DNA from 3 places in the Paenibacillus sp. FSL R7-0163 genome. Region 1 is predicted to be linked to each of the others. Evidence: riboswitches for the same ligand, from Rfam matches in the RefSeq annotation. Region 1 holds a riboswitch; each other region holds the start of a gene.
What was found. Region 1 has a riboswitch for cyclic di-AMP ahead of NST45_RS16250 (KamA family radical SAM protein). Riboswitches for the same ligand answer to the same signal wherever they lie in the genome.
Positions count from the first base shown of each region.

Region 2: another riboswitch for cyclic di-AMP. It lies ahead of NST45_RS26565 (C40 family peptidase); the one in region 1 lies ahead of NST45_RS16250 (KamA family radical SAM protein).
Region 3: another riboswitch for cyclic di-AMP. It lies ahead of NST45_RS24510 (hypothetical protein); the one in region 1 lies ahead of NST45_RS16250 (KamA family radical SAM protein).

Region 1 is NZ_CP150224.1:3,630,557-3,641,516, forward strand. It holds gene NST45_RS16240 (ABC transporter substrate-binding protein) at 1-47, shown strand, start outside; gene NST45_RS16245 (AraC family transcriptional regulator) at 187-1,854, shown strand; cyclic di-AMP (ydaO/yuaA leader) riboswitch at 1,903-2,044, shown strand; gene NST45_RS16250 (KamA family radical SAM protein) at 2,185-3,351, shown strand; gene NST45_RS16255 (YafY family protein) at 3,494-4,405, shown strand; gene NST45_RS16260 (DinB family protein) at 4,489-5,004, shown strand; gene NST45_RS16265 (YdeI/OmpD-associated family protein) at 5,061-5,630, shown strand; gene uvrA (excinuclease ABC subunit UvrA) at 6,710-9,214, opposite strand; gene NST45_RS16275 (MarR family transcriptional regulator) at 9,472-9,909, shown strand; gene NST45_RS16280 (alpha-mannosidase) at 9,980-10,960, opposite strand, start outside.
Region 2 is NZ_CP150224.1:6,049,814-6,060,773, forward strand. It holds gene NST45_RS26540 (PBP1A family penicillin-binding protein) at 1-1,661, shown strand, start outside; gene NST45_RS26545 (AbrB/MazE/SpoVT family DNA-binding domain-containing protein) at 1,867-2,340, shown strand; gene NST45_RS26550 (YwhD family protein) at 2,419-2,925, opposite strand; gene NST45_RS26555 (M1 family metallopeptidase) at 3,029-5,035, shown strand; gene NST45_RS26560 (hypothetical protein) at 5,047-5,877, shown strand; cyclic di-AMP (ydaO/yuaA leader) riboswitch at 6,095-6,233, shown strand; gene NST45_RS26565 (C40 family peptidase) at 6,291-6,719, shown strand; cyclic di-AMP (ydaO/yuaA leader) riboswitch at 7,082-7,224, shown strand; gene NST45_RS26570 (C40 family peptidase) at 7,269-7,721, shown strand; gene NST45_RS26575 (GNAT family N-acetyltransferase) at 7,911-8,396, shown strand; gene NST45_RS26580 (cytochrome c) at 8,524-8,880, shown strand; gene NST45_RS26585 (4a-hydroxytetrahydrobiopterin dehydratase) at 8,962-9,249, opposite strand; gene NST45_RS26590 (hypothetical protein) at 9,478-9,771, opposite strand; gene motA (flagellar motor stator protein MotA) at 9,978-10,778, shown strand; gene motB (flagellar motor protein MotB) at 10,762-10,960, shown strand, end outside.
Region 3 is NZ_CP150224.1:5,583,229-5,594,188, forward strand. It holds gene kdpC (potassium-transporting ATPase subunit KdpC) at 1-119, opposite strand, end outside; gene kdpB (potassium-transporting ATPase subunit KdpB) at 175-2,208, opposite strand; gene kdpA (potassium-transporting ATPase subunit KdpA) at 2,225-3,901, opposite strand; gene NST45_RS24510 (hypothetical protein) at 4,118-4,534, opposite strand; cyclic di-AMP (ydaO/yuaA leader) riboswitch at 4,787-4,976, opposite strand; cyclic di-AMP (ydaO/yuaA leader) riboswitch at 5,396-5,560, shown strand; gene NST45_RS24515 (hypothetical protein) at 5,629-6,183, shown strand; gene NST45_RS24520 (hypothetical protein) at 6,198-6,719, shown strand; gene NST45_RS24525 (hypothetical protein) at 6,760-7,212, shown strand; gene NST45_RS24530 (hypothetical protein) at 7,675-7,869, opposite strand; gene NST45_RS24535 (ABC transporter permease) at 7,901-9,181, opposite strand; gene NST45_RS24540 (ATP-binding cassette domain-containing protein) at 9,174-10,076, opposite strand; gene NST45_RS24545 (ABC transporter ATP-binding protein) at 10,081-10,960, opposite strand, start outside.

The DNA.
Region 1 (10,960 bases):
GAGAATGGCTGCTTGGCGAAATTCCACAGCTATTGAATATGAAATAACCTTCCGAGATGAAGTGTTTAACACAAGGCTGATAAAAAACTGCAAGAAGCATGTCAACAGCTGTTGATATGCTTCTTTTTTTTATATACAATGAATTCATTGATAATCATTCTCACCAAATGAACGGAGGCTGAACCCATGCTGCATACATCATCGTCCTGCCCCCCACTCCACTCTCTGTTATTTCAGCTAAACGAGGCCGAACTGATGATTCAAGCTGCCGATTCAAGCTCTATAACGCGTACAACCCAGGACTATACCCTTCTCATATTTACTGGAGGGAACGGACAATTGAACCTCGATGATCAAAGCGTGATACTAAGTACGGATAAATGTTATCTACTATCTCCTGGAATCTCCTATAGTACGAACAACCAGGAGCTGACGTTGTATTATTACCTCATCACCTTTACAGCAATTTATACAACCAAGCATCCTAAACGATATTCTGGAGAGCTGCTTTCCGGCAGACGGGAGTTAATTGTGCACCCGTTCACCAAGGTAATCCGACTAGTCGAAGAGCTGCTCATGAACAGGAATAATACCGATGATGTACAACAATTCAAGCGACAATTAAAATTCCAAGAATTGCTGCTGCTACTTTTTGAGCATAATTACCCTTCCAAACACCTGCCAAGTCCTACGGAATCCGTAGAAAAGACCATAACATTCATTCAGGAGCATTATACAGAGAGTATCACCGTGAAGCAGTTGGCTGAACGGGCGGGGATATCGATCTGGCAGTATACACCGATCTTTCAACAGCTTACGGGTAAAAAGCCGCTTGAATACCTGACGGATCTGCGTATTAATCATTCCAAACGATTCCTGCAGGAATCGACTGAACCACTGCGGGAAATCGCCAGACTGGTCGGCTTCTCGGATGAATACTATTTCAGCCGCCGCTTTCGGCAAAAAACAGGAGTTACACCCGGACAATATGCACATCAGCAAGGTCGTAAGCTTACCGTCAAGGATTGGACGGGTCATGAGGTGGAAATTCCTGAACGAGCGAAACGTATTGTCTATCATGGCGAGACACTTGGCGACCTTCTCGCGTTAGGTGTAAAGCCTATCGGTGGAGATGAAGCATTCGCCCGGAACAGCGTCTATAAACATCGACTTAAGAAGCTCGCCAACGTCGGGTTTCCACTGGACCCGCAGTTGACCGCTTCCCTAAACCCAGATTTGATCATTTTGGCAAATAGTGATGAAAGAGCCTACAGAGCAGTTTCTGGTATCGCTCCGACACTCACCTTTGATTCATTTGCGCCTCTCGACAACCGAATGCGGACATTAGGCAGTTGGCTAGGTAAACAGCGCGAAGCGGAAGCATGGCTGGAGTCATTCACAATCAAAAACGCAGCCATGTGGCAGCAGCTTTACTCGACAACTCTCCAAGTTGGAGAAACCGCCTCTGCTTTGGTCTATGATCATGGAGATCATCTATATGCTATGGGAATGTCCGGATTCTCCACTGCGCTTTATGCCCCATGTGGTTTACAACCGACCGAAGAGATTCAGGCCATATTGGACGAAGAGTTAGGGTTCGCCGAAGTGGATCCAACACGACTGCCTGCCTACGCCGGAGATCATATCTTCATGTTCATTCCGGAACGCAAAGACTCGCGAGCTGCAATGGAACGACTACTAGACAGTTCACTTTGGAACAGTCTCCCGGCAGTACGTCAGGGACATGTTTATCTGCTCGACGGAAGCAAATGGAACTCCAGTGATGCGTTAACCCGGGAGAAGCTGCTAACGTTGTTGCCTAAACTACTCGGCGGAAGTAGCGCTAGCAATTGAAGGTGAATCTAGGATTCTCTTTTGACTTTTCAAAACTTCATAGGGTATACTTTATCTACGCTTAATTTCCAACTTTTACAGTTGAAAAGCGGGGGAACCAGTTAATTGGGGCGAATCATTGAGCATTAGAATGTAGGGTACCATCTTACCCGAGTCCGTCAGCTAACCTCGTCAGCAGTGGATGGGTCTGCTTTTCATGTTATTTACATAACCAGAGACCCTTGCTAAGGGTCTCTTTTTGTGCTTTTTTTGGACCCTGCTGGCAGTAGATTGGCCTTTGACACTAAGGCTCCCTCATTTCTCACACTACGAGACAAAGGAGAGATGTACGTGCAAAAGGTAAAGTACTTCACGGATATTAACAAAATAGCTATGTTGTCTGAGCTGGAAAAAGAGAATCTGAAAGAAATTACAGAAAAATTTGTTTTTCGTGTAAATGACTACTATCTGTCTTTGATTAACTGGGATGATCCAGAAGATCCCATCCGTAAGCTGGTTATTCCTAACGAAGGTGAACTGCTGGAGTATGGGCGCTGGGACGCCTCCGATGAGGACACGAATTATGTGGTACCTGGTTGTCAGCACAAGTATAGAACCACTGCACTACTGATTGTATCCGAGGTCTGCGGGGCTTATTGCCGCTACTGTTTCCGTAAGCGTCTGTTTCGAAATGACGTGAAAGAGGCGATGGCTGATGTCTCTCCGGGCTTGGAGTATATCGCAAAGAATCCGGAGATTAACAACGTACTTCTTACGGGCGGGGACAGTTTAATTCTCTCCACACCGAAGCTAAGATCCATTATTGAAAATCTAAGAAGCATTGAGCATGTTAAAATCATTAGACTAGGTTCGAAGATACCCGTATTTAATCCGATGCGGATCTCTGAAGACGAAGAGCTGCTGGAGCTGATTCGTACTTACTCTACCGAAGACAAACGAATCTATGTTATGGCGCACATCAATCATCCTCGTGAAATCACACCTGAAGCCAAAAAAGCATTTAAAGCTCTCCACAACGCAGGGGCAATTGTCGTAAATCAGACTCCCATCCTCAAAGGCATCAACGATGATCCCATTATTTTAGGGGAACTACTGGACCGACTTTCATGGGCTGGCGTTACACCCTACTACTTCTTTGTGAACCGGCCCGTTGCCGGAAACCGGGATTTCGTATTACCGCTCGAGCAAGTCTATCAAATTGTAGAAGAAGCCAAAGCTAGAACCTCAGGACTTGGCAAAAGAGTACGCTTATCCATGAGCCACACCTCAGGAAAAATAGAAATTCTCGCCATTGATAACGGGAAAGCCTATCTCAAATACCATCAATCCAGAGATCAGGAATACGGAAAATTCATGATTCTAGATTGTCCAAAGGACGCCGAATGGTTCGATGACCTGCCTGGGAATGAGCAATATTGGACCCCACCTGTGAAAAAAAACGATGCTATTATTTCTGTTAATCATTTATCAGAGCCTGCGGATTTAATCTGTAAATAAATTAATCGGCTCTGTCAGACTCTGTCATAGGATATTTCTTCATCACCAACAACAAAACTCCTCCCTCCCAAAATTAGCCCGAAAAAATCTATGATATAATCACGCTGTAACACGAAATGAACTAATGGGTGGGAATGCACACATGAAATTGGAACGATTGATTTCTATGATCTACAAGCTATTGAACCACGAAGTTTTATCTGCCTCCAAGCTGGCTGAAGAGTTTCAGGTTTCCCAGCGAACAATCTATAGGGATATCGATGTGATTTGTGCCGCTGGCATCCCGGTCGTAACGTATCAGGGTACTAAAGGTGGATATGGCATTATGGACGGATATAAAATGGATAAAAGCCTGCTCCGTTCGTATGATGTCACTTCTCTGATTACTGTACTTAACAGTCTCTCTTCCGTGTTTGAAGATGAGCATACGCAAGGAACCATTGAACGGCTGCAAACGATAGGAACGGAGCCACAGACTTCTAGTCTCGCGGTGGATCTTGAAACCCGGCGTACGGATCCTGACGCACTTCCTCTTTTACGTGCGGCTATAGCGGAACGAAATGTTGTCCGTTTTGATTACATCAGTGTAAAAAATGAACGTACAACCCGTGAAATGGAACCAGTAAAGCTTCATTTTAAATATAGCAACTGGTACATCTATGGTTATTGCCGGGCTCGGCAGGACTATCGAGAGTTCCGACTTTCCCGGATGCTGAATTTGTTCCTGACGCAGGATACCTTTCATTCGCAACATGAGGTACCCAAAGAGGCTGGCTGTTCAAACAGGGCAGATCAGGTGGAGGAAATAGTGATCCGGGTAGGCCCTGAGGCTTTGGCAGAAGCTTTGGATCAGTTTCATCAAGTCGACAAGGAATTTCATTCCGATAAAAGCATGACGATGCGAATTCCTGTGTATAAGCCATTGGAAGCACGTTGGCTTTGGTCCATTCTGCTGAGTTTTGGCAGCGGCGCCGAAGTCCTCGAACCCCCTGCATTGCGAGGTATTTTAAAAGAGCAGCTTCAAAACACACTCAAACTTTATGAAGAAGTATGACAGTCTGATGTCATACTTCTTCTTTTATATTAACTACAGTAACAAAAAACAAATCCATGACCATTCAAAAGGAGAATGTACGAATGACAAATTATCCAGTAGAAATGTTTAAATACCACACATGGGCAAACCAAACTATCCTGGGGAGAATCAAGGAACTCCCGCCTTCTGTGCTAAGTCAAGAAGTGAACAGCCCATTTCCCACCATCGCTCATGCCCTTAGCCATATCTATGCGGTTGATACGATGTGGTATCTTGTATTAACAGGCACTGCCATGCCAGAGGCTTTTCAACAAAGTATCCCGCTAAATTTGAGCATTCTAGATTCTGTGGATGAATACGTAAATATCTTTGCCCAGCTATCAGAACAATACAAAGCATGGTTACACAACCAATCCGATTTGGAGCAAACCATTCTGCTTGACAATCCATTCGCCGGAATCCGCCAAACACGCCTATCAGAAATTGTGTTGCAAGTCGCCAATCACGGGACTTATCATAGAGGCAATGTATCTACTATGTTACGGCAGTTAGGCCACGCTTCCACCATGAATGACTATTCTCTTTTTTGGTATCAGGTAACAGCGGAAGCTATTTAAACACTAATGGGCAATCTGCCCCACTCCATACCTAGAAAGGAAATTGTATTTTAATTATGGAGATTGAAAATCTAATTACAGTAAAAACGAGAGAAGATTTAAGAGTTTGGCTGCAGGAGAATTGTAAGACTGAACAATCTTGTTGGGTACTCGTTTGTATGACGCCAAACCCAGAAACGTTGCTATATTTGGACGTAGTTGAGGAATGTTTGTGTTTTGGATGGATCGATGGAGTGAAAAAGAAAATTTCGGAAACAGAGCTGGCGCAAAGACTCTCTCCCCGAAGTAAAAAAAGCTCTTGGACTGAATTGAACAAAGAACGGGTCCGCCGCCTCGAAAAGCTGGGGTTAATGAGTGCTGAAGGAAAACGGATACTTCCTGATATGAACCCTGATTCTTTTATAGTAGATAAGATTATAGAGCAAAGGCTAAAAGAGGACAGGCAAGTATATGAGAATTTCCGGGCCTTTCCCCCCCTTTATAAAAGAGTTCGGATCGACACGATCCAAAGCAATAAACATCAGCCAGATTTATTTAAGAGTAAATTAGACAAATTCATAACAAACACTAAAGAAAATAAAATGTACGGGCAATGGCATGATAATGGACGTCTGCTCGATTATTAAGCTGCGCTAGATGCATGATCTCCTGCTGAGGCTTTCGGACTCCAATGACGCTATTTACTAATTTATCGCCTCTTCAGCAATCCATCGGACTCCAGCGCAGCTATTCCTTAGAAACTGGCTCTTATAAGGCGTTTTTTTCGCCAATAGGGGCTATGCGGTCCGATAATACTCCAAATGACGGATTTTCCTGCATTTAAGGTCTGCTGAGTCCGATACGCCGAAGAATGATCATTTGCTGGACTCCTGAGTCCGACACCGCCGAAGTATGATCATTTGCTGGGTCAACTGCTATTGCTATTGCTATTGCTATTGCTATTGCTATTGCTATTGCTACTGCTACCACTACTGCTACCGCTACTGCTACTGCTACTGATACCATGATCTCCTGCTGAGGCTTTCGGACCCCAATGACGCTATTTACTAATTTATCGCCTTTTCAGCAACTCATCGGACTCCAGCGCAGCTATTCCTTAGAAACTGGCTCTTATAAGGCATTTTTTTCGCCAATAGGGGCTATGCGGTCCGATAATACTCCAAATGGCGGATTTTCCTGCATTTAAGGTCTACTGAGTCCGATACCGCCGAAGCATAGTCATTCGCTGGGTCAACTGCTATTGCTATTGCTACTGCTACTGCTACTGCTGCTGACACCATGATCTCCTGCTGAGGCTTTCGGACTCCAATGATGCTATTTACTAATTTATCGCCTTTTCAGCAATCCATCGGACTCCAGTGCAGCTATTTCTTAGAAACAGGCTCTTATAAGGCGTTTTTTTCGCCAATAGGAGCTATGCGGTCCGATAATACTCCAAATGGCGGATTTTCCTGCATTTAAGGTCCGCTGAGTCCGATACCCGAAGCATAGTCTTTCGCTGTCTGATGCTACCGTATCCTAATCATCTGCGGATCAAACACCATCGACTCATGATCATCTGTTATTCCGAAAGTGTTAAGTACGCGTGAATGGGATCGGTTCAAACGTTCAGACGAAGTTTAGAGTTGAGAGCAGTGGTTGGTTTAAGTTCAAAAAAGGAGGTGTCCTAGCCATTTTCATGGCTTTTGGACACCTCTTTTTTTGATTATAGCCCCTCAGCCAGAATCCGTTTCAGGAACATCCCTGTGTAGGATTCCCGCACTTCAGCAACCTGCTCCGGTGTACCTTCAGCTACAAGCTTACCGCCCACAACGCCACCTTCAGGGCCAATGTCAATCACCCAGTCGGACTCCCGAATCAACTCTAAGCTGTGCTCCACAACCACGACCGTATTTCCCGTATCAACCAATTTGCTCAATAAGGTATGGAGCTGCCTGATGTCTGACGGATGAAGGCCTGTTGTTGGTTCGTCGAGCAGATAGAGGGTATGGTTTTTGGAAGGTTTGCTCAACTCTTTAGCCAGTCTAATCCGTTGCCCTTCACCACCAGATAAGGTTTTGACAGATTGTCCCCATTTAAGGTAACCGAGACCCACCTCACACAACGTCTCGATTATCCCCGCCATTTTGGCTTCCGACTTAAGAATTGGCAAGCTTTCCTGCACGGACATGTCCAGCAGATCCGAGATGGAATATCCATCATATTTCACCTGGAGAACCTCATCCGTAAATCTTCTCCCCTTGCAAACGTGGCATTTAACCTCCAAATCGGGTAAGAAATTCATGTCTACAGTCAGCACCCCAAGACCCTGACAGGTTTCGCAGCGTCCACCCGGTGTGTTAAAGGAAAAATGCTTGGAGGTCAGTTTTCTTTTTTTCGCCTCCGGCAATGCAGCAAACAGCTGGCGCAGATGTGTGAAAACATCTGTATATGTCGCTACATTAGAACGCAACATCCTCCCCATGGGCGATTGGTCAAAAATCACTATATTTCCAACCTGATCTAAGCCTGCAATCTCCGCACAGCCTGTTTGCTCATGTTCTTTCGCACTACCTTGCGCAAGAATATCAAAGACTAGCGTCGACTTGCCTGAACCCGAAACCCCAGTTACAGAAACTAGACAACCTAGAGGAAATGTAACCTCCGGGATCTCAATGTTCCGGTATTGAGCCTGTCGGATGGTGATCTGTTTTCCGTCACCTTTCCGGCGAACATATGCAGCAGTCTTATGACGCTCTTCTCTAAGATAGGCTCCCGTAACAGAAGTCTCGCTTGCCATCAAGTCCTCAATGCTGCCCTCGCCAACAACTTGCCCGCCGTCCAGACCAGCACCCGGACCCATATCAATAATATGATCGGCAGCGCGCATCATCTCAATATCATGCTCGATAACGAGCACCGTATTCCCCAAATCGCGTAACTCCTGAAGCACACGAATGAGGCCAACAGTATCCCGCGGATGAAGCCCGGTCGTCGGTTCATCTAGAATGTATAACACTCCAGTCAGACCTGACCCCAGCAATGAGGCAAGGCGCAGCCGCTGTGCCTCTCCACCAGATAAGGAGACCGTCTGACGGTTCATAGAAAGATAACCTAGACCAACATCGATAATCCTTTTTAGTCGGGTAGGCATATCGTGAAGGATGGGTTCAAGCAGATGAAGTCCCTCGGCGGGCAAAGCCGCCTCTAAGCCTTTCGTCCACTCGTAAACATCGCTTAATGACCAATCCGATACCTCCGTAATCGATACGCCAGCTACCCGTACGAGACGAACTTCGTTTTTTAAACGAGCGCCAAGACATTCCGGGCATTGCTGCTCATGAAAAAATCCGCCGTCTTTTTCCTGTGTACCAGCTTCTCCTTCCTTCTCCTTGTAACGCCGCCACAAACCAGGAATGACGCCTTCAAATTTGGTGCCTTGAATCGGCTTAACATTGGGAAAATGGCGCTTAAACGCCTCACTTTCCACTCCGTAATACAACAAGTCGCGCTGAATTTCACCGTAATCTTTTAAGGGCTGATCCGGGTCAAACTCAAAGCCAAAATGCTTGCCAGCAGCCACTAATATACGCATCTGTATATCACGATGAACACCATTCAGCGAGGCCACCCCACCCTCACGCATACTAAGCTCTGGATTAAACACTGCCGCTTCATTTATAGTTGCCACAGATCCAACACCACCGCAGGCTTCACAAGCTCCCTCCGGCTTATTAAAAGAAAAGTGTGACATGCCCAGCTTCTCAAGCTCAGCTCCGCAATGCGGACAACCCATCGTTTGACCATGCATTTCCTCGTCTTCCTCGATCAGCAATCCCCTCGCTTCAAAAGAAGGTGGAATGCTGCCACTACAGGAAGGGCAAACCCGCTCGCCTAATCTGGAAAAGATAAACCGGACAAACGTATAGATGTCGGTGACTGTCCCAACTGTCGAACGGGGATTACGATTGGTGACATGTTGTCCAACACTAATGGACGGAGACAGTCCAATAATAGACTCCACCTTTGGTTTGCTGATCGTATCTGACGTCATGCCCATGGAATCCAAATACTGTCTTTGGCATTCCCGCTGAAGTGTATCCATAGCTAACGTCGATTTCCCTGATCCCGAAGGTCCTGTCAGGACAACTAGCTTATACTTAGGAATCGTGAGCGAGACATTTTTCAGATTATTCTCTCTTGCACCTTTAATAACAATAGTCTCTTTCACATCTATTCCCCTCTCATTTCAACCCACTGGTTTGTAGTTATATCTTCTATCCATATGGTTGCCCAAAGTTGTTGTATTGCAATTATTTTGCAAAACATTTCTAATTTCGATAGAATGTATTTGATAAATCACAAAATTTTCAAATAACTTTATAATCTAATATCTTGACTATCAAGATATAATTATTTTAAAAGGAGCGTTATCTTTTGTCAAGCCACGAACAACCTACACCAGAGCAGGAACAATTCACCTTGCTTATGCGCAGTTTGGGAAACCGAACGGTATTGTACCAACAAAATGTAGCCGCCTCACTTGGGTTATACAATAATGATTTCTTATCTATAGATATTCTACGGGAGAAAGGTCCTATCACTGCCGGAGAACTGTCTAAATTAACCGGTCTGACCACCGGAAGTGTTACAGCATTAATAGACCGGCTCGAAAAAAATGGCTATGTCCGCAGACAAAATGACCCGAATGACCGCCGTAAAGTGATTATTGTGCCATTATATGAGAATAAAGATGATGTCATTAATACGTACCAACCGCTCCATACCGCCATGGTTAAGCTCGCAGCTTCTTATACGGATGAAGAGCTCGCCCTTATTTCGCAGTTTTTAGGCAAAGCAAGTGCGGTTCTAGAAGAGCAGATTGATCATCTTGGATCCACTGCGCGCGGCAAATCTTCTTCCTAAGATACTTATTTATACAAAAAAGGACGATATCCAAAAGTCATACGACTCTCTGGATACCGTCCTTTTTCATTTATTTTCTAATACCAATCGTTACAATTTCGCATGGACCGATCTGTAAGTCAAAGCTTCCTTTCTCTTTCTCATCACTAGAGACAGGGTGGCTCTCCTCTTCTAGGATCGTCGTTTTATAGAAATACTGCTGCGGAATACTTGAACGGAAGGACAGGTTGGTGTTCTGCTGACTCATGTTATACCAACGCAGCAGCAAGTCTCCAGTCTGCTCGTTCATTTTTAGTGAAGAAAATGCGAGTTCCTTACTCTCCCAATCGAATGGAGTATAAACCGGCGCAACTACTCCTGCATGTACATCTGTCTGGCATACAATCCACGGAACCTGGAATTGGTAAGCTTCAGCATAAGCACCAGAAGTTATACCCTCACCTGTGTGCGGGATTAGCTCCATACGAACAACGTGCTCTCCAAGACACTGCGCTTCTGGAGTAGGGAATAGCCCCCAGTCACCAAGTTCACCAACAGAACGTAGCAGTGTAATCGCAATAGTGTTACGCCCATCTCGCAGCACTTCATATTCATTTAATCCAAAATTAGCGACGGTTAGACCCGCTTTCCCATCACTAATATCAACAAAGGCTTGCTGATGTTGCGTGTTACTCGGATTCTTCCATTCTGTGGCTGGTTCAATATTCCGCTCAGCAACCTCGAACATCGAATCTACACGATGCGTAGCAGCGTTCAAATCTGTCGGAAACAGTATACGAATCCGGTGATCTTTGGCCTGGTTATCTATTGTCGTTTCGATATGCAATCCCTTTCCGCCCCGCTCCAAGGTGATTAAAGTACGAAGTTTTAGAATGACTGTGTCACTACTGCGCTGAGCTTTGCGCTCCGGATAGTAAACCAGTGCACGCTGCTCCTCATCCAGCTTATCATCTGCCGAAGCTGGAATCTCCCAGTCATGCTTAATTTCTATAGCGGCGCGAAACGATGTATTTTCCAGTACACAAATATTAGCCTTTAGTCCTTTAGTCGT
Region 2 (10,960 bases), 2.4 Mb from region 1:
ACCTCTACCTATCCCATGAAAAAACATGGACGCGCAAGGCTAAAGAAGCTGTCTATACGATGCAGCTGGAGATGAAATACAGCAAAGATGAAATCCTGAACATGTATTTAAATAATATCTACTATGGCCACGGTGCTTACGGCATTGAAGCAGCCTCACGGATGTATTTTGGTAAATCTGCAGCGGATTTAGACCTGGCAGAGAGTACCATGCTGGCTGGAATTCCAAAGGGACCTACCTATTATTCACCTTACAACCACATGGACAATGCTAAAAAGCGCCAGAGAATCATCCTGACCGTCATGGCCAATTTAGGCAATATCACTCAGGAAGAAGCGGGACAAGCCGTCCAGGAGAACTTAAACTTCAAGCCGCAAGGACAAAAGGATACGCTTGTAGCTGCGCCTTATTTCCGGGATTATATCCGCAATTTGGCCATAGAGTCTCTCCACATCAGTAATGATGAGCTGGAGCAAGGCGGATTAAATGTCTATACCACCCTTGACCCTGACATGCAGCATGCCGCAGAAAATGCCGTTGACAAAGAGATGGATCAAACTAGTGATCTGGAGACTGCACTTGTATCCATCGATCCTCGCACCGGTTACATCAAAGCAATGGTCGGCGGAAAAAATTATCGTACCAACCAGTACAATCATGCTTTGGCCACCACACGCCAGCCGGGTTCTTCCTTTAAGCCGATTATGTATTTGGCCGCACTCTCATCCAAAGAGATGACAGGACTTTCGGTCTTTAATAGTCAGCCAACGATGTTTCGTTATGATAACAACCGCAAAACGTATCAGCCCCGAAACTTTGGGGATAAGTATCTGGGTGAAATTAATATGCGGCAAGCTATCGCAGCATCCGACAATATCTATGCTGTTAATACAATTATGAAGATCGGCGCGGATAAAGTAAGCGAAATGGCTGCGAAGATGGGCATTGACAGTCCACTTCAAAGCGTACCATCACTGGCCCTAGGCACTTCACCGATCAGTCCGCTTGAAATGGCTGCAGCTTTCGCTGTAATTGGAAACGGCGGTCAGAAAATGCCGATCACAGCCATTCTAAAAATAACCGATTCAAATGGCATGGTCCTGTATGAAGCACCTCAACCCAAAGGAGTAACCGTCGTAGAACCTTCAGCTGCCTATGTACTGACTCGTTTAATGGAGGGAGTATTCGAGACTGGGGGGACGGGTAATCGTGTGGCTTCCATAATTAAACGTCCGGTAGCCGGCAAGACCGGCACCACGGATACAGATGGCTGGATGGTAGGTTTCACCCCGGAGCTATCAACTGCAGTCTGGGTTGGTTACGACAAGGGGCGCGACATCGCAACTACCGACGGACGGCGTGCAGCCCCCATTTTCGCCCAATTTACTGAAAAAGCGCTGGAAAATGTCCCTCCAAAAATTTTCCCTATTCCAGATGGAATAGTCAGCGTATACGTCAATCCGCAATCCGGCAAACTTGCTACAGCAGCATGTCCCGACAAAGAACTGGAAACTTTTATTAGTGGAACTGAGCCCACCGAATACTGCGAACTGCATGGAACTGGCTCCGCTCCTGCTGTCGATGACACACAAAGCAAGGTAGATCCTGCTGAAGAGAATCGTTCCCTGTGGAAGAACATTAAACGCTGGTGGTTGAATTAGCTCCTTCATTTATATTGAAGGGGTTTTTCTTTTTTTATAAGTTATATATTGTAGTAACAACAGGATTTCCAAATTCAAATATCACTTATCACATAAGGGATGTAACCGTTTTATTTATTATGCTTACCCCATTCTCTTAACTCTCAATTACTGCTATAATAGTTATTAGAAACCAAAATATAATGATGTAAATGAGGGACATGGGATGAAGGATACAGGCATGATCCGGAGTTTAGACAGTCTTGGGAGAATTGTGGTTCCCGCAGAAATCCGTATGACGCGTAATATCGACATTGGTGATCCTATCGAATTTTTTGTTTTAGACGAAAAAATCATCGTCCTTAGGAAGTACACCTCGACAGAGTGTACATTTTGCAGAAGCCACGACCATGTCACCTACTATAAAGAGCAGTTTATTTGTAGCAACTGTCTAAAAGAAATTGTCGATCCTGAACGCATGTCTCAATTGCCAGAGTCACGTGAAGATTTTGTTGTTGAGGCATCGGAGCAAAACACCAGTATCCGAAAGTCAAAGACAGAGGAAATGTGCCAACGTCTGGAACAAGCTATTGAAGATCATCCCTATGCCAACCAAAAAGAACTTGCAGAAATCCTCGGGATTAGCCAAGCCAGAGTGAGTCAGCTCAAACGCAAGCTTAGCAGCACAAGCAAATCATAAATTAAAAAGCTTCGACGCTCCTATTTCCGGAGGTCGAAGCTTTTTCTATATCGGATAACCCTTCTGGAGGCTCCTATACTATTCAGTCAGTGCAGCTTTAAGCTCATCTGAGGATGCATTCCACCATGCTTCATTATGAGAGATCAGAAGGGATTTGAGAGCCGACTTCTCAATGGCTCCAAGCCCTGCCACATCGATCTTGCGTTTAAGAGCTGCATCCAGCTTATTGACATGCTCGGCAAGAATTTTCCATCCGCGGCGCGCTTCTGTATCAATCCACATTTCACAGGCTGTGATTCCACCATAAAATTGAGCTTCCAATGTACGGTCTACCGCTACCCATACCACCCAAACCTGTCTTCCATTCGGTACATCTTCACGATTCATGGAAAATTTAATTCCTTTTTCCACTTTGCTCTTGGCATGCATGGCACCGATATCAATAACCGCCACATCACCATCAATAATGACAGGTGAAACGTTGTTGAGATCTATAGAGCCTGCTCCAAAGCCTTTATGTTTACTTTTAGCGTTCACAATATTTAAGGCAATCTGTTTCTTGCCCTCCGGTTGTATGTTGTCCACGAGTGCACACCCTTCCTCTTACGAATAATTTAATTTTAGCTAATAATGCGGCGATTGCAAACATATACATCCCGTAGATGCTTGTCACGGGAGGAATCACACTATGAAGTCACTGTCATTAAAGTACATCATCTTTGCGACCCTGGCCATCCTCGCGCTGCTGGGAGGAGGAATATGGGCCTTTTCAGGGGATAGCTCTACAGCTTCTGTTACTAGCTTTGCTTCAAAAGAGGCCAAGTCCTCCAGCGGCACAGCGCCTGCAGCCGTACCACAGCAGGTATTGCCTGAGAGCGCGCCCGTCCCGGCAGAGGAGGCTTTAAGCCAGCGGGTAGTCGAGTATCACATTGATGTCCAGCTTGTTCCTGACACAGAAACCTTAAAAGCTTCTGAGACAGTAACCTGGACACACCCCGGAGTAAAGCCAGTAAGTGATTTATATTTTCACATGTATCCAAATGCATTTGCCTCATCAGATACCACCTTTATGAAGGAATCCGGGGGGACGCTCAGAGGCGACAGCATGCCTGAGAACGGCTTCGGAAATATGACGCTGACCGATCTGCGCACGACAGAAGGAACTTCGCTAATGCAAAGAGTGCAATATGTCCAACCTGATGACGGCAATATCAACGATAGGACGCTCCTAAAGGTACATCTTCCTCAGCCTGTTAATGGTGGGGAAAGTGTAACACTTAAGCTTCAGTATGAAGTCCAGCTGCCCAAAATCTTTGCACGCATGGGTGCTTCAGGCAACTTCGTTATGGCTGGGCAATGGTTCCCTAAGCTTAGTGTATACGAGCCGAGGGGCACACGCGGAGTTAAAGAAGAAGGCTGGGACCTGCATCAGTATCACGGGACCTCTGAGTTTTACAGTGATTTTGGCATTTTTAATGTAACGATTGCCGTCCCTTCCAACTATACGGTGGCTGCGACCGGATTTCCTGTAAAAAATGCCAAGCTCAAACAAGATCAGAAAATATATCAGTTCTACGCCGATGATGTCCACGATTTCGCTTGGGCCGCTTCCCCTGATTTTACAGTAGCTGAGGAAGCCTTCTCTACGCCGGAGGTGCCTGGAGTACGAATTAAGGTGTATCTCGACCCACTACACAAAGATTTAAAAGAGCGTTACCTTCAGGCTGCCAAGGCTGCCCTGACCTACTTCAGCAAATGGTATGGTCCTTATCCCTACTCTACGCTGTCTATTGTCGTCCCACCTAAGGAGGGCAACGGTGCTGGAGGAATGGAATACCCTACCCTTATTACAGCCTTTGGGGCCGCGGATTCTTCTCCAGATACCTCACTTGAAAGAACCGTCATTCATGAAATCGGCCATCAATACTTCTACGGTATGGTAGCCAGTAATGAATTCGAGGAGGCCTGGCTGGATGAAAGCTTCACTTCCTATGCCGAAGACAGACTTATGGAGCAAGAATACGGTATCAAGTCTAATTTGCCTTTACAGGCCAGCCTGGTGACTATACCTGAGCCGTTAAATCTGGAAACGTGGAAATATGCAGGGGCGGATTCCTATAGCCGAAATGTTTATATCCGCGGCAAGCTTGTACTTAAAGATATCGAACGCCAGGTAGGTACCAAAGCAATGAACAACATCATGTCCTCCTACGCTCGTAAGTTCCGTTTCCAGCATCCTGCTACGTCAGATTTTCAGAAAGTCGTTGAGAAGGTAACCAAAAAATCATGGCAGGCCTATTTCGATGATTACATTTATGGTGATGGAGCGCCTGACTTCTCAGTAGATACGATTACTTTTAAAAAAAATAACAGCGGCGATGCTCCAAGCTACGAATCATTAGTGAAGATTTCAAACAAAGGGAGCCATTACGTTGATGTTCCCGTGAAATTTACATTCGCCGACAGCTCTTCGGTGCAGCGGGTCTGGAACGGTGAAGGAGTAGAGACTACGTTTCAATTGTTAAGCGATAAGCCTCTTCTCTCTGCTGAGATTGACCCTGAACATTCCATCTTATTGGAGAGCAAACATCTAAACAACTTTAGGCTGGCGGAAATAGAGCCCAAGACGCTCTCTCGCTGGACATTAAGTGTAACTAAACTACTTGAAACCGTGCTCGGAACTCTTGTCTGGTGAGGTGAATGATTGTGAGAACATCGATAACCCGCGGCTGGCAAAGCATGAAGGAGCAATTTTATATTTTAATTCTGCTCTTCATCTACCGACTGCTCTGGGGCTACTTTATGTATGGTTTCATCCGATCTGCTATTATTCCAATTCTACTGCGCTATCCGGATAAAGACGCCGGAGGCAGCGGTATGGGCAGACTGTTGTATTATATCGAGGGACAGTTCAGCTTGAATACGGACCCTGCGATACGCACTTGGTTATGGATGCTTCTGGCGCTTGTTGTCTTGCGACTTCTGCTTTCCCCTTTCATAAGGGCAGGATTGCTGCATGAGCTCCACCAGGAGCGAAAGGGCGAGCGTGGACTGTTCTTTTTCCCTGGCATGAAGATCTATGGACTACCTGTCTTAGTCTTTAGCCTAATCGAATGGGTGCTGACCCTGCTGCCGCTGTACTGGCTTGCTCCAAAAATGTACGGGCTGTTCTTATCCTCTTTGTTTAACTACGCTTTGTTACTTCATTTAGTACCATACGTATTGGCATGGCTTATATATATTTTTATCGTGCGCCTGTTTCTTCTATATATGCAGTTTGGTTACACCGGCGGTACAGGAATGTTCTCCTCCCTGTTCATCTGCTTGCGGTCACTGATTCCTGCTATAGGTGTTTCCATTGTACTTGGTGCGGGAGGCCTGCTCTTACTGCTAGTGTGCGGACTGACGGGTCTGTTCTGTCCCGGCCTACTGGCACTTATAATACGGCAAATCTCACCACTACCTTCTACGCTCTTAAAAATGTGGGGAATCTCTGCACAATATCATCTATGGCGTAGCAAAGCATTTCCACAATAAATCAACCTTATTTGACATAATAAAAAGGTCCCAATTCCTGTATTCAGGAGCTGGGACTTTTTCTCATTACGGATAACTTAAGAGTATTTGCAAAATCGTAAAAGCTCTGTTACAATAAGTCCTGTGCTATTAGTAACAATTTTGTAATCAATTGAAACGATTCCTACATAACTAAATGTATTTATCGTAAGTGTAACTGTCGAAACGTCATTCTCTGGTGCTTAACACGCCTAATTCCTTTGCACCGGGAAGTGGGGGAACCATATTTTGGGTGAATTGATCTCGCTTTACAGGGATCATAGGGAATCTTCTACCGAACCCTTAAGCTAACCTCGCAGGCCTTGGAAGGAGTACATCTTTTGAAAAGACATAATTTAAGAAAAAAATGCGTCGCTGCGGCGCTAGGACTTGTAATGGCGTTATCTATTGGTGGAGGAAGCGCCTTTGCCGACTCTAAAATGGACTCTGTAATCTCAAAAACTATTGGAGTTGCCTATAAAACCGGAGGTACAAGCACTGCCGGATTTGATTGCTCTGGATTTACAAAGTATGTATTCAAGAATGTGGGGCTTACTTTACCTCGTACATCAAAAGCTCAATATAGCGTTGGAACTGCTGTATCCAAAAGCAATCTGCGTTCTGGTGATCTAGTGTTCTTTAACACACTTGGCAATGGAGTATCCCATGTCGGCATTTATGTTGGAAACGGAAAATTCGCACAATCGTCCTCTTCGCGTGGAGTGACCATCACTTCACTCAGTCAGGCCTACTGGGCCAATCGTTATGTTGGCGCTAAAAGAGTAATGAGTACTTCAGCTTATCAAGCTGTAGCCTTCGATTGAAACCTTCCTCACAACTATAACCTCACAATTACAACTATATGAACCTGAATCTGATTATGCCCGTAATCAAATTCGGGTTTTTCTTTATTCCATAATATATTTTTACACTATTAGAGCCCAATTGAAACACGTTTATTTGATAAAAATAGCAATTATATTAAAAATTAGGTCATTATTAACGCTTACATATGCCTTTCTACCGTAAAAATGCCAATTTTTCTGCATTAATATGTTAAAAACGATTGCCAAGCGGCTTTCTGTTTGTTACAATTAGCGCAGTGAGATTTTAGTAACATTTTTGTAATCATTAAGTTGTTATTTACAAAGGTTTTGTCATGTATTGATTACAAGCTAATCCTAATCAACAGTATGAGCCGAGTTTCCTAACTATTAGGAAAACGGGGGAACCAACTTTGGGTGAATTGACCTCCATTATATAGAGGGGTCATAGGGGACCTTCAACCGAACCCTTAAGCTAACCTCGTAGGCATTTGGAAGGGGTATACACTTTTGAAGAAGAAGTTAGCAGCAGCAGTACTAAGCTTTTCCATCATCCTCACCATCGGAGCAGGAAGCGCTTTCGCAGATTCCAAAATGGATAAAGTGATTGACAAGGCCATCGGTACTAAATACGTATCCGGCGGTATATCCACTAACGGATTTGATTGCTCCGGATTTACAATGTATGTGTTTGATAAGATTGGCATTAACCTTCCACACCAATCAGGTTCCCAATATCAAATGGGCACAGCAATCTCCCGTGATGATATAAGAGCCGGAGATCTTGTATTCTTCAATACAAGTGGCAAAGGTGTCTCCCATGTCGGCATTTATGTCGGTGAAGGTAAGTTCGCACACGCTTCTACCTCACGCGGTGTTACGATTAGCTCTCTGAGTGATAGCTACTACGTGAAACGCTACGTTGGTGCCAAGCGCATTATGAGCACAGACGCTTACCAATCGGTTGCTGCTGAATCGGAAGACAATGATGATGTGCAATAAGTAACGTACATAGGCTCTTTTCCAAGGTAACTCTTGGAGGAGAGCTTGTTTTTTTGTCTTATTACTTATTTACCCCTCTCATAATTTGTAAAACATTTCTCTCATATAAAGTTTCTGAGTCGAACCTCCCCCATTTTGTATATAATTAGTAATATAGCAATGTCCTCGTGAAAGGAGATCGATGACTTTATGATAAATCCCTCGGTAACTTTTCATGTAGTTCCTATGGAGGCAATTCACGGAGAAGCTATTTGTAAGTGGAGCTATACGCCTCCATATAATATTTATGGCTGGATGCGGTGGGAGCAGATGCAGGCTCTTGGCATCGAGTTTGGTGATCTGCAGCTCCGGGAGGAACAATATATCTCCATATTAAATGAACAAGAGGTATTGTGCGGATTCGCACAGTTGTTCCCGATGGAAGGAGTCGTTCGTTTAGGAGTTGGGATGCGCCCCGATCTATGCGGCCATGGTTTAGGCAAACTATTCGTGGATGCCATCGTCCAGACAGCCTTGAATCGTTATCCTCATCGTGAGATAGATCTAGAAGTCCTGACCTGGAACCAACGCGCCATACGAACTTATCAAAAATGTGGATTTACGATTACAGATACGTATGAACGCCGCACACCTACAGGAGATAAACCTTTTTATTGCATGGTCTATGACAAATGATATTAAATACCATATATTTCATAAGAATGATTGTATTCTCGTTCATTTTTTTGTCACAAACCCTATGATAACGCTTCACCATAAGCTATAATGTAGGGAGCAGCTTACATAGAAGGGACGAATTGGGATGCAGAAATGGATCATGAGCGGTTTGTTTTTTGCCGCCTGTGCCTTTGCGGTAGTACTCATGTTTACACTTCCGGGTAAAGAAGAGGTAGCGGAAGAAAATAAGCCCACGATGCCGGTAGTTCAACTGGACGTAGCAAAGGCAGAAGCAACCGTGAAAGCCAGCTGTATCACCTGTCACGGCGATCAGCTTCAAGGTGGAGTTGGACCAAGTCTTCAGAATGAAGGCGGCCAGCATGACGCTGAGGAAATCTACAGCATCGTCACTAAAGGACGTGGTCAAATGCCTTCCTTTAAGGAGAAGCTAGCGCCTGAAGAGATCGCCAACGTCGCACTCTGGCTCTCAGAGAAAAAGTAACCAGCCAAGCAACCAAAAACGCCCGTGTATGAGATAGGTGACTATCTGTGCACGGGCGTTTATTTTATGATTTTGGCTAAACTAATGATTTTTTTCAAAGGCTTCATTAAATTCATGCGCCTCTCGAAGATCTAGAGCTGTAATCCCATCTTCTTCATTAGATTTCAGGCGCAGGGTAACTGTTTTATAATCAATCGTAATATGTGGATGGTGATCGAAGGCTTCTGAAATCGTGGCTACTTCATCAACGAACGCAATGCCCTTCATATATTGGCTGAACATATATTTTCGCACCATAACATTATCTTCCAGTTTCCAGCCCTCCAGCTTGGTGATCTCCTCACGCAGTTCCTCTTCCGTAAATAACAATTCGTTTCCTCCCTTACAAAAAATTGCAGTAAAGTGCGTAGTTCCCTTTACTTGTCTTAGGCGTTAAACAAAACATCCCTTAGCTTCTGAGGTCCAAGGGATGTGCCAGGATAAAGGCGATATTTTCGATTAAATGTATTCACAAATCCCAGCGATTATAACTCGGCTTTATCAATTTTAACACGGGCTACTAACTACGGGCAAATTACGTCCAGACGTCTCCTCTGCCTAAATCAAAACTACTGAAGCCAAATCCTCTTCGCCAACTAGAATATTAATGCGGTGCGTGTCCTTATCGTAAATAATTACGCCGCTCCCCACTTCAATCATAGGTTCATTACCCAGCGCGAAGAAAAGATCCTCAGCCAATGCTTCCCATACCTCCAGCTTTGATTCTTGGGGTAGTTCCTGCCACTCGTCCGGATCCATCTCAAAAAATAAATATCCATCGGAAATTCGTCCGACGGCTTCGGTCAAATCGGTTAGAATTTCACCGTAATCTCTACCATGCTTTACACCCACGTATATCACTCCGTTTTCTTCACAGATGAATAATTACTTACCTTATCCATTATAGCCGAAAAAATGACTTCACAAAAAACCGAATGATGTCGATAAATAAGAATATACGTTAATTCGGTTTCGCACAGAGTGCCCTGCCGCTGTTTCAAGGATGATATACGCGGCATTGTCGGAACACATCTTAAATCTCACGGACGAGGTGCAAAATGGAAATTTCAACAATAATTGGTTTAATTTTTGGTTTGGTTGCTGTAATCTGGGGCATGATCCTCAAGCACGCTCCACTTCATGCTTTGGCCACACCCGCTGCTTACGTTATTATCTTGGTGGGTACGGCAGCTTCTATTTTCATGGCCTTTCCTTTCAACGAGGTCAAAAAGATTCCAAGTCTGTTCAAAATGATTTTTATCAAAAAGAAATTAATCAGTAAACCCGAATTAATCACTATGTTCATGGAATGGGCTTCTATCACACGGCGTGAAGGTCTGTTGGCTCTAGAATCAAAGGTCGATGAAATAGAAGATAACTTCCTCAGAAACGGCATGCGGATGATTATTGATGGAAATGATCAGGATTTTGTCCGCGATGTCCTCATGGAGGATATCCACGCCACAGAGGATAGACATAAAGCAGGAGCCCTCATTTTCTCACAGGCAGGTATGTATGCTCCTACCCTCGGGGTGCTCGGGGCGGTTATCGGTCTCATCGCCGCTCTGGCTGATATGAGTGATATGAACAAACTGGCTGCGGCAATCGGGGCTGCCTTCATCGCCACATTGCTTGGTATCTTTACAGGTTACGTATTATGGCATCCTATTGCTAATAAGCTGAAACGTCTCTCCAAACAAGAAATCGAAGTTCGAATGATGATGGTCGAAGGTCTTTTGTCCATACAGTCCGGTGTATCTACTATTGCCATCAATCAGAAGCTTGCTGTATTCCTAACACCTTCGCAACGCGTTAAGTTAAATGAGAAGGACGGTGGATCAGGTGAGCAAAAAGACTAGACACGAAGAGCATGAAGAACATGCCGATGAATCGTGGCTGTTACCTTACTCCGACCTCATGACTCTTCTGGTGGCTCTGTTCATCGTTATGTATTCTATGAGTGCAACGGATGCCAAGAAATTTGAAGAGATGAGTCAGGCCTTCAGTTCCGCACTTAATGGCGGTACAGGTATTCTTGAAG
Region 3 (10,960 bases), 2.0 Mb from region 1:
GCTGTAGTAGTCAGAGGATAAATCACTCCGCAAAGAACAACAAACACTAGACATAGCCGTAATATAATAAAGAAATTAGCACCCTTCGATGATGACAACTGTTCTTCAGCGTCCGCAATCGATTTTCTGTTATTCACGATGCTCTCACCCTTTCAATGATTAGTTAATCCGTTGTTATATCCATACACTTACGAGCAAATCAATAAGTTTGATGCCCGCAAAAGGAACGACTACCCCACCTAAACCATAGATAAAAATATTACGTCCCAGCAGCTTCGTAGAACTCATCGCTTTATACGAGACACCTTTCATCGCCAATGGGATCAGCAGCGGAATAATAATCGCATTAAATATTAATGCAGATATAATTGCCGAGCTAGGTGAACCCAATCCCATGACATTCAGGGCTTCCATTTCAGGAATAGCGAGCATGAACATTGCCGGAATAATTGCGAAGTATTTAGCGATATCATTCGCAATACTGAACGTTGTCAACGCGCCCCGCGTCATCAGTAGCTGTTTACCAATAGCTACAACCTCAATGATCTTCGAGGGATCGGAGTCCAGATCAACCATGTTTGCTGCTTCCTTAGCGGCTGTGGTCCCGCTGTTCATCGCTAAGCCCACATCAGCTTGGGCGAGGGCAGGTGCGTCATTCGTACCATCACCAGTCATTGCCACCAGCTTGCCTTCGTTCTGCTCGCGGCGGATAACCGCTATTTTATCCTCAGGTGTACTCTCTGCAATAAAATCATCTACCCCTGCTTCACGGGCAATAGTAGCTGCGGTCAGCGGATTGTCCCCTGTACACATGATAGTCTTGATTCCCATTTTTCGCAGCTCATCGAACCGCTCTTTCATGCCTGGCTTAACTGTATCCTTTAAGTAAATAAGTCCATAAATCCGGTTGTCTACCGCAACAGCAAGCGGGGTCCCCCCCATCCGGGCGATAGCATCGGAATTACTGTCGAGGTTCGCGGGAATGACTCCGCCCTTCGACTGTACCCATTTCTTCACGGAATCGACTGCCCCTTTACGAACAGATCGTCCATCCCGCAGATCTATACCACTCATCCGGGTCTCAGCCTTAAACTCTACGAGCTCTCCGCCTTCAGCAAGTTTGCTGTCATAGCTGCGTTCCAGCTTCTTAGCCAGCTCAATAACAGAACGTCCTTCCGGAGTCTCATCCTTTAGCGAACTAATAGCTGCCCAAGCCGTAAGCTCAGCTTCCGTTTCATCTCCAACTGGCACAAAATCACTCGCCATCCGGTTTCCGAAAGTAATCGTACCGGTCTTATCTAGAATCATTGTATTAATGTCGCCGGCAGCTTCAACGGCCTTCCCTGACATAGCAAGGACATTAAACTGTGTGACGCGGTCCATCCCTGCTATCCCGATAGCGGAGAGCAGTCCCCCGATTGTGGTCGGGATCAGACAGACCAACAGGGCGATCATAACAGGAATATCTAGATCAACACCCAGATAAGTCGCAATTGGCCGCAAGGTCACTACTACAATCAGGAAAATCAACGTCAGACTGATCAAGAGTGTATTTAGTGCAATTTCATTGGGTGTCTTCTGACGTTTCGCCCCTTCAACGAGGGAGATCATCCGATCCAAGAATGACTCACCGGGATCACTGGTAATTTTGACTTTAATCTCATCACTAACTACCCGGGTGCCGCCTGTGACTGAGCCGAAATCTCCGCCGGCTTCCTTAATAACAGGTGCAGATTCACCTGTAATTGCCGATTCATCTACGGAGGCCAGCCCTTCAATCACTTCACCATCGCCAGGGATAAGTTCTCCCTGACTGACGATCACGATATCTCCTTTCCGCAGCTCGGAGGAAGAAACGGTCTTCACAGACCCTCCAACGAGCTTATTAGCTGTGATATCCTGTTTCGTTTTCTTAAGCGAATCCGCCTGGGCCTTCCCGCGGCCTTCAGCCAGCGCTTCAGCGAAGTTGGCAAACAGCACTGTGAATAACAGAATGAACAACACCGTGATATTGAAGCCTACCGATTTCTCTGCATTAAAATATCCGGGGGCCAGTACCATAAGCAATACAATAATCGTGCCGATTTCGACTACGAACATGACCGGATTTTTGATTAACGTCACCGGGTTAAGCTTAATAAAGCTATCCTTTACAGCGCTTAGGAGTATGGGTCCCGTCAGCAGCTTTTTTCTTTTTACAGTACTCATCTTGTTCTCCCTCTTCCTACCGTAAGGTCAAATATTCTGCAATCGGGCCGAGCACAATGACCGGCAGAAACGTCAGCGCACCGATAATCACTACCGTACCAATCAGAATTCCGGTGAACAGACCATTGTCTGTGCGGAATGTGCCAATCGTCTCAGGAACCGGCTTCTTCTGGATCAGTGAACCTGCAACTGCCAGCATTGCGATTATAGAGACATAACGGCCAAGCAGCATTACGATCCCGGTTGTAACATTCCAAAAGGTGGTATTGTCCGCAAGCCCTTCAAATCCTGAACCATTGTTCGCGGCAGAAGAGACATATTCATATAACACTTGGCTAAGTCCATGGAATCCGGGATTCGTGATGGAACCGTTGCCCAAGCCCGTTAAGAACGCACCTGCTGTTGGTACAAGGATAATGAACGGATGCACAAGGATAGCAATCGCAATCAGCTTCATCTCCTTGGCTTCTATCTTTCGCCCGAGAAACTCTGGTGTTCTGCCAACCATTAGTCCACATAAGAAGACGCCCATGATGGCATACATCAGCATATTGATTAGTCCTACACCTTTTCCCCCGAAGACGTTATTGAGCATCATTAGGGCCAGAGGGGTAATGCCACCCAGCGGTGTCAGCGTATCATGCATATTGTTAACACTACCTGTCGTAGCTGCCGTTGTTACCGAAGTGAACAGCGAAGATTGCGGGATCCCAAAACGTACCTCTTTACCTTCCATGCTGCCTTGCGAAGACTCGATCCCCAGCGCATTAATAGCGGGATTCCCTTTAGTTTCCGCATAATAATTCAGCCCCAGCAGCAGAACGAACAAGGTCATCATTGCTGTGAAAATCACCCAGCCCTGACGTTTGTTCTTAGCGAACAACCCGTACATATATGGCAAAGAGGCTGGCAACATCCACATAGAGAGAATCTCCAGAACGTTCGTAAGTGGATTAGGGTTCTCAAAAGGATGCGCTGAATTGGCTCCGAAGAAGCCGCCACCATTCGTACCTAAGTGTTTAATTGACTCCAAAGAAGCGACTGGACCGATAGCGATTTGTTGCGTCTGCCCTTCGAGTGTAGTGACCTCAAGCGATGGCTTGAGCGTTTGTGGCACATGCAATCCTACCAGCACCAATGAAACTAGCAGAGCTAATGGAATGAATACACGAATATGTGCTTTTACGAAGTCCTCAAAAAAATTTCCGACTGATTTCTGTCCTGTAATCCCTCTGACAAAAGCAACCGCAACAGAAAATCCGCTCGCTGCAGACGTGAACATCATCATCGTGATGACTGCCATTTGTGAAAAATACGATAGTCCCGTCTCCCCGCTATAATGCTGCAGGTTCGTATTGGTCATAAAGCTGATCACCGTATTAAATGAAAGCGTCTGTTCCATATCGGCAATTCCATTCGGGTTCAGCGGCAATCCCCGCTGTAATCTTAGAAAAATATAACTGAAAGCAACCAGTACGATATTAGTTAAAACAAAGCTGAGTGCATACTTCTTCCAGGACATTCCGTCCCGTTTTTTCAGGCCGATCAGCTTATAAATACCTTTCTCTGTGCCTGCAAACCAGCGATCCGTACGATTCGGTTCGTTAGAAAATACATGATATAAATACGTCCCCATCGGCTTGACCAACAAGATGAGAATTACAATTACGACGACTATTTGCAAAATGCCCATGAATGCCCCTCCTTAAAATTTCTCAGGATGAATCAACGCGTAAACCAGATATATAAACAACAGTAGGGTAACAGCGATTACTAGAATCACAGCTTATCCCTCCCCGTATCCTCAACTACACCTGCGCACCAGCGCATAAAGCCATAAAATAACCCGTAAATTACAGCTAACGAAGCCACCATATACAGATCCATCATATCTTCCGCACTCCTTCCATTATCCTTGATGAGGTGATCTATCGATTAGAAAATCAGCATCACCACTATGGGAATAGATTACATAGCTCGCACCAAGTCTTTTATAGACCAATCTAGGATTTATAGAACTTGTAATCACAAAAATTGGCTGTGTCGTCCAGGTACGGCACATCTGAATATAGCGGCAGCAAAGCGGAAAGCTGCTCTCAAACAGATATACCCTGCCTACCGGGAACGATGGGCGAAACCAAGTGCTCTGATGGCGGGTATCCACTAGAATAACCTGCTCGATTCCGAGCTCCTCTAGTAAAGCTTTCTCAGCCAGATTGTTGGTTAATCCCGCCATCTTAATACCCCTGAACTTCAGAAGTTTAATGAAATGTTCTCCCGCCTTTGTAGGCGCACATACAAGCACATATTCATTCTGATCCGTCATCTCTTTTTTCTCCTCCTGCTCATTTACAACAAGGAGGCAACGAAAATCTCCGAAAGGATGTTGACCTATCGTCATTTTCGGGCACAACCTAAAGCTCGGTTGTGTCACGTCATTAGACGCTGCCTTACAAATACCGCTAATGATGAATTTAGCGACCTCTTGGGGGAGGCCTCCATAAATGCTTTGCTTCTAAGAGCACAGCAAAAAGCCACAAAGGATCTCCTCTGTGGCTCGCTAGCGGTCACATTGCACTCATCCTCTCTCCATACGCTTACGAGGTTAGCTGTCGGATTCGGGCGGTGAGAGTCGCCCTACCTGTATAGATGCGAGCTCACTCGCACCCTCTACAGGATTCACCCCATAATCAGCTTCCGACTCTCACATCGGCTGCCGATTGTTGGTTCCCCCGCTTTCCTTATCGGAAATTAAGCGGATCAAATATTCGATTGTCGTTGAAACAGGAGTAATCATACTCTTATGCACGAAGACTTGTAAAACCTGAATGATGCCAAAATAATGCAAATTAAAAACTATTTTCCCATTAGATAGCGCTTACTTGATATCTAATCTCTCTATATCTCTTGTTTACTCGAGTTTCGAGCGTTTAATCGCTATCTATAACCCATGTGATTTTATTCACCTTTTTAGAGCGAAAATACTGCAAATTCCCTTTATAGGTAGAAACGCAAGAAGCTGAGGTTGAGCGAGAAAGAGGCGCGATAACACGCCATAAATACCTATTTACCTCGTTTTTCAGTCGTAGTCGGCAGGATATGGTTAAAATCGCTCTAAAAGAACATTTTCCGTTTTTTACAGAAAATCTTGAAAAGAGTATGATTCGGGTTGAATCTAATTCATGAAAAACAATCAACGCTGAGTTCCTGCATTCGCAGGGAACGGGGGAACCATCAGGCCACCTGGCCTACTTGGGGTGAATCCAAAGGAGACTGCGTAAGTCTCAATAGGTAGGGCGACTCTCACCGTCCGAATCCGACAGCTAACCTCGTAAGCGTAAAGAGAGAGACCCTTGATCCGCCACGCTTTGGCCCAGGTATATCTGCCTGTAATCCAAAACCGCAGCAGAGGTCCTCCTCTTGCTGCGGTTTTTGCGTTACCTGAGCCTATTAGGTGATAGCACGCTGGATGGGGTGAATGTTTTGAAGCACTATTATTTAGGGATACATCAAGGGCTGCTTGAGCCGATAAGTCTAAATTACGTTTGTTTCGGGGCCTTGTGGTTCGAAGAAAATAATCACAGGTACATTGTAGGTTATGCATTTGGCCAGAACCAGATCCAAGCCCTTCGCCAATTCAGTACACCTTCTTCTTGTAAAGACTGTTTAGACTCTAAGATTGTATATGAAATATATAAAAAAATTCGAGAACAACAACAGCAGCAGGATTGGTCATCGCATCAAAAACTCCCGTGGTTTACAGCCTTCAAGGAGCCTTGGAAAGATGTAAGCGCCGGTTGGTATGTCTTGAGATCCCGCAGCACCTTTCCCTTACATCTATCTGTTATACGGAAAGAGAAGTTCCGACTATGGCTAGAGCATACCGCAGTCTGTGAGAATAAAATGGAAATGCTCGCCTGTGTAGAAAAGGCTAGTGTCACTCATCAGGTAGACTTAAAGCTTTTGGAAATCTAAGGAGGAACCCTACTATGGACCAGCGCAGACTATCCCGCATTGAAGTATTTGTATTGGATGAACCCGAGCCTATTCACTATGGAATGGAAGGGGCTGAAGGCTGCCGTTATGGTATTCTGAAGCTCACCTGTAAGGGAGGTTGCAGTTGGGGGGCTTGTCTAATCTCTGCCAACACCAAAAATTTCGATCTCATTAAATGGAGTTCTTTTTTACGGGCTATCTGTCATTGCCGTCTTGAGGAAGCGCTGGATAAGGTCCGCCGCGAAGGTTCAGATTGGGAGCAGGTTAAGCTTGAGCTAGTTCAGGGTGCTTTGCAGGATTTAAAGGCCAAGCTCCAGGGTAAATCCTTGGCTGGGCATATTCAGCAAGGGCGTCTGTACAGTGTTGCAGCTGGGGGGAGCAATTCCAGAAGTGAACGGCTCTACTACAAACCTTCCAAAGCTTTTTCCACTGCCTCCCAGCAGAAACACAGTTGCCCGGAACCAGACACCGCCGATCTTATCAATAAATCCATCTCTTACTTTTCTATATTATAGATTCAAGCAAATCTCTCATTCTGAAAGGATCGTGTTCACCATGCCTGACCCCTTACCTCCCGTGTCCACCTACAGTGCTAAATTTGCAGAGTGTGTTCAAAAGTATACTAATGAAGTCTACGTACTCAGTTCCATGTTATTAGAACAATCTAATGAGGCAGACAAGGTTACTATCCGCACCTTCACAGAGCTTCATAAAATATATCGTCAGGATAACTTCGACCCTCAGTTATTCTCTATCCACGCTTACCGCACTTGTATTCGCCAGTGTGCTGATTCTTTTGCCCGGCGCTCTCTTCTATCGGCTAAGGGATTACCTTGGGAGGAACAGCTTGTGAAGGTATTGTGGTACGGCTTAAAGCTGCCTCTTTCTCAAATAAGCATTATTCTGCAAAAAAGTGTTCCTGCACTGAAAGCACAGCTTAGAGCTGTACGGGAGCAGATGACCGACCAAGCGGATATACGAACGAGCGCAAATCTTTCTATAATTTAGTCACTGACTAGAATTCAGACGATCTTTAAGCGCATGAAGCATCTAACGGACTCAGGAGCCTTTAATTGAAGCTTTTCCTCAAATTTGGCCGGCGTTCGGACTCCAGTAGAAATCCCGAGCGATGAGCGTCTCGGATCGTCTTCAAGCAGGCCCTAATCATCTTCCACCAAGGCAAGGCTTACGGACCCAGATGACATTATTTGCACGTTTATCGCCTTTTGAGCATAGTATCGGACTCCAGTGCAACTATTTGGTTAAAAGAGCTACTAATTCACCGTTTTTCATGCCAATAGCGACTATTGTGTCCGATATCTTGCCAAATCTCGATGATTGTTGCATTTAAGTGTTGCTGGGTCCGTTAGCTATATCAGCTCGTATACAAAGAGATTGCCAACGCAAAAACGGGGATATCCCAGCAACCATAAATGGCTGTTAGGATCCCCCCCGAAAATTCAGTACCTACTATTGTGCCTTACTCTTACGCGCCTTACTGTACATCCACAATCCTGCCAACATCCCCACTATAGCAACACCGGTCAATACGCCTTGAACGAAATCCATAAAAGTGGAGCCATCCGGAAGCATTCTACTAACCGAAGCCAGTGATACCGAACTCATTAAAAGCATAATGGTATATTGTTCGCTTGTAGACATCATTAGCACTCCTTAAAAGTTATATGGGGCCTTCTTAGATCTTGTATGCTTTCATTGCTTTTCTGATTTCTTTAATACTTGGGCGTTTGCCGTACATCAGTACGCCGGTACGATAGATCTTGGCTGCCAGCCATCCGAAGATGAAGGTAGTCACAAGCAGGATCAGCAGCGATACAATGACTTGCCAGATCGCCACCTCACCGACACCAATTCGGAGCAGCATCGTCAATGGTGAAGTGAAAGGTACATAACTCGCTATCTTAACCACTAGAGTATCTGCATTGGAGATACTGAACAGTGGAACATAGAACGCTACGAAGCCTAACATCATGATTGGCATTACCGCCTGACCGAGATCCTCCGTACGGCTGACAATCGAACCTACAGCCGCATACATCAAGGCATAGAGGAAGTAACCTAATACGTACAAGACAAATCCATAGAGCAGCAAGTTAATATTGAGCTGGCCTAAATCGAGATCAAAATCAGCCAATACAGTCGCATTATGCGGGAGCGTCAAATTGACGACGATCGCTGCGACAAAGATCCCAATTTGCAATATTCCTACTAGGAAAACACCGATAACTTTACCGAACATTTGCGCTAAAGGTGAGGCACTTGTAATGAGAATCTCCATAATCCGCGAGCTTTTCTCAGAGGTTATCTCAGCGGCAATCATGTTGCCTGTCATCATAATGGACATAAAGAACAACATAAGCATGGCATATACGATAATGTAGTTAATGGCCGGAGTGTCCTCCTGAGAGCTTTCACTGCCACCGCCTGCCTTAAGCTGTTGTGTAGTAATCTGCACTGGTGTTGACATTGCAGCAATCTGTTCAGAGGTCAGCTTGTCGCCAACGATGAATTGTGTGTTTGCTTGCTGAAGTGCATTTTGAAGATAAACTTGAACATCTCCGTTTAGTTCCCCATCATTACTGTGATAAGTAACGGGTGGAAGCCCTTCACCAGTAGGTTCTGCAAAAGTAACATAACCTTCTACTGTCTCTTCATCTAATGCTTTCTTTAACTCGGCATCATCCGCAGAAGCATATTGTACTATCTTAGCCTGTGGCATGCCCTCTGGCGCAGTATAAGCCTTCAGCAATTCTGCAACCTGATTTCCCTCTTCAGCAATCACAGCAATTTGAGTAACTTCACTTTTGGCCGAATCACCCTTAAACTGATCGATGATATAGGGAAGATTCATCCCTATGCTGAGCAATAATACTAGAATCAAAGTAGTAATCATAAATGATTTCGTTCTAACTTTATTTTTAAAGGTAAAGCCGATAATTGTCCCCATCTTATTCATTAGATTCACCCACCGCTCTGATAAAGATTTGGTTTAACGTAGGTTCCTTGATTTCAAAATGCTCCACTTCACCCTGTGCTATCGCCTGCTGTAAAATACGCTGTGCTGCACCGATCTCACTGATCGATAACAGATACCCACGCTCCAGCCGTTTCACTGCTGTAACGCCTGCGATGGACTCCAGACCTTTTACCTCATTAGCTGTACGCAGCAATACTTCTTCCCGCGGGTAGCCATTCTTGATCGTGCGGATATCCCCTTGAACGACCGTATTGGAACGATCGAGAATCGTAATGTTACGGCACAGCTCTTCTACATGCTCCATCCGGTGCGTAGAGAAAAGGATACTTGTTCCCGAATCACGCAATTCTTTGACCGTATCTTTCAGCAGCTCCACGTTTACTGGGTCCAGCCCGCTGAAAGCTTCATCTAGAATCAGAATCTGCGGTTTATGAACGACAGCGGCGATAAAGCCCATTTTTTGCTGATTTCCTTTGGAAAGCTCTTCTATCTTTTTATTGTAATAATCCGGAACCTCAAATCGATCCAGCCAATAGCGCAAGCTCTTATCTGCATCACTAGCTGACATCCCACGCAGGCGGGCTAAGTAAACGATTTGATCGCTGATCTTCACCTTAGGATATAGCCCGCGTTCTTCGGGCAGATAACCCATAAGTTGCTGCAGTTCACTGTTGAAAGGCTTCCCGTTATACAAAATTTTGCCCTCATCAGGGTAGATTAGGCCGAGTACCATACGCATCGTGGTTGTTTTTCCCGCGCCGTTCGCCCCCAGTAATCCGTAAATTTCCCCTTTACCTACAGTTAGGTTAATTCCGTTTACTGCGGTTTTTTCTCCATATTGCTTAACTACACTTTCCAGCTTTAAGGCTTCCATTTCTCTAGTCCCCTCTCTTGTGGTCAATTAGAATAGGACGATGACCCTGTGTCCATAAACTTAATATTTCGTCCAGTTCCAAACTGCGGCTCTTGATAACCTTTACGCCCAAGTTATGAATGCGTTTCTCGTTTTCAGAAAATTGTTCTATGATAAAAGAAGCTACACCCGGTGTATCCATTGTAAAGTGCAAGCCTCCTGGCAACTCAGCCGATAACTCCGCAAGCTCCTCTTCATCCGCAGCATTCACCCAAACCTCGGTCCAAGCACCGAACAGACTGTCTTTTTCAGCCATGCCCAGCAGTTCTCCCCGATGCATAAGGACGATATAATCCGCCAGCCGCCGCACCTCATCCACAATGTGTGTGGAGATGATGATCGTTGCGTTGTTCTCATCCATATATTTACGAAGTGTCTCGATCATAATCTTCCAGGCAAAAGGATCAAGACCTGATGAAGGTTCATCCAATAGCAGCAGACTTGGCCGCGCCGCAAGTGCTGCAGCAATTTCGAATTTCCGGCGCTCCCCTTTAGACATCTTCGAAAGTCTCATATGATACGGAACCTCCAAGCGATCCATCAGCTCCTGAAAATATTGATCGTCCCAATTTGGATACCAATACTTCCGAAATCGAGCTGCCTCCTCTGCATTCCAGTGGTTCTCCTCAGTAATTGACGTTTCAGGAACATAGGCAATGGTCTGGCGAAGCTCCAGAGACAACCCGCTATCATACCTGTTCTCGAACCAATATATCTCGCCTTCCTCTGGATTAGTCAGCTGCATCAGCAGATTCAGCAGTGTGCTTTTGCCGGAACCATTCTGACCTACCAAAGCTGTAATATATCCTTTAGGCATATTCAGGGTCAGCGGCCCTATCGTCTTG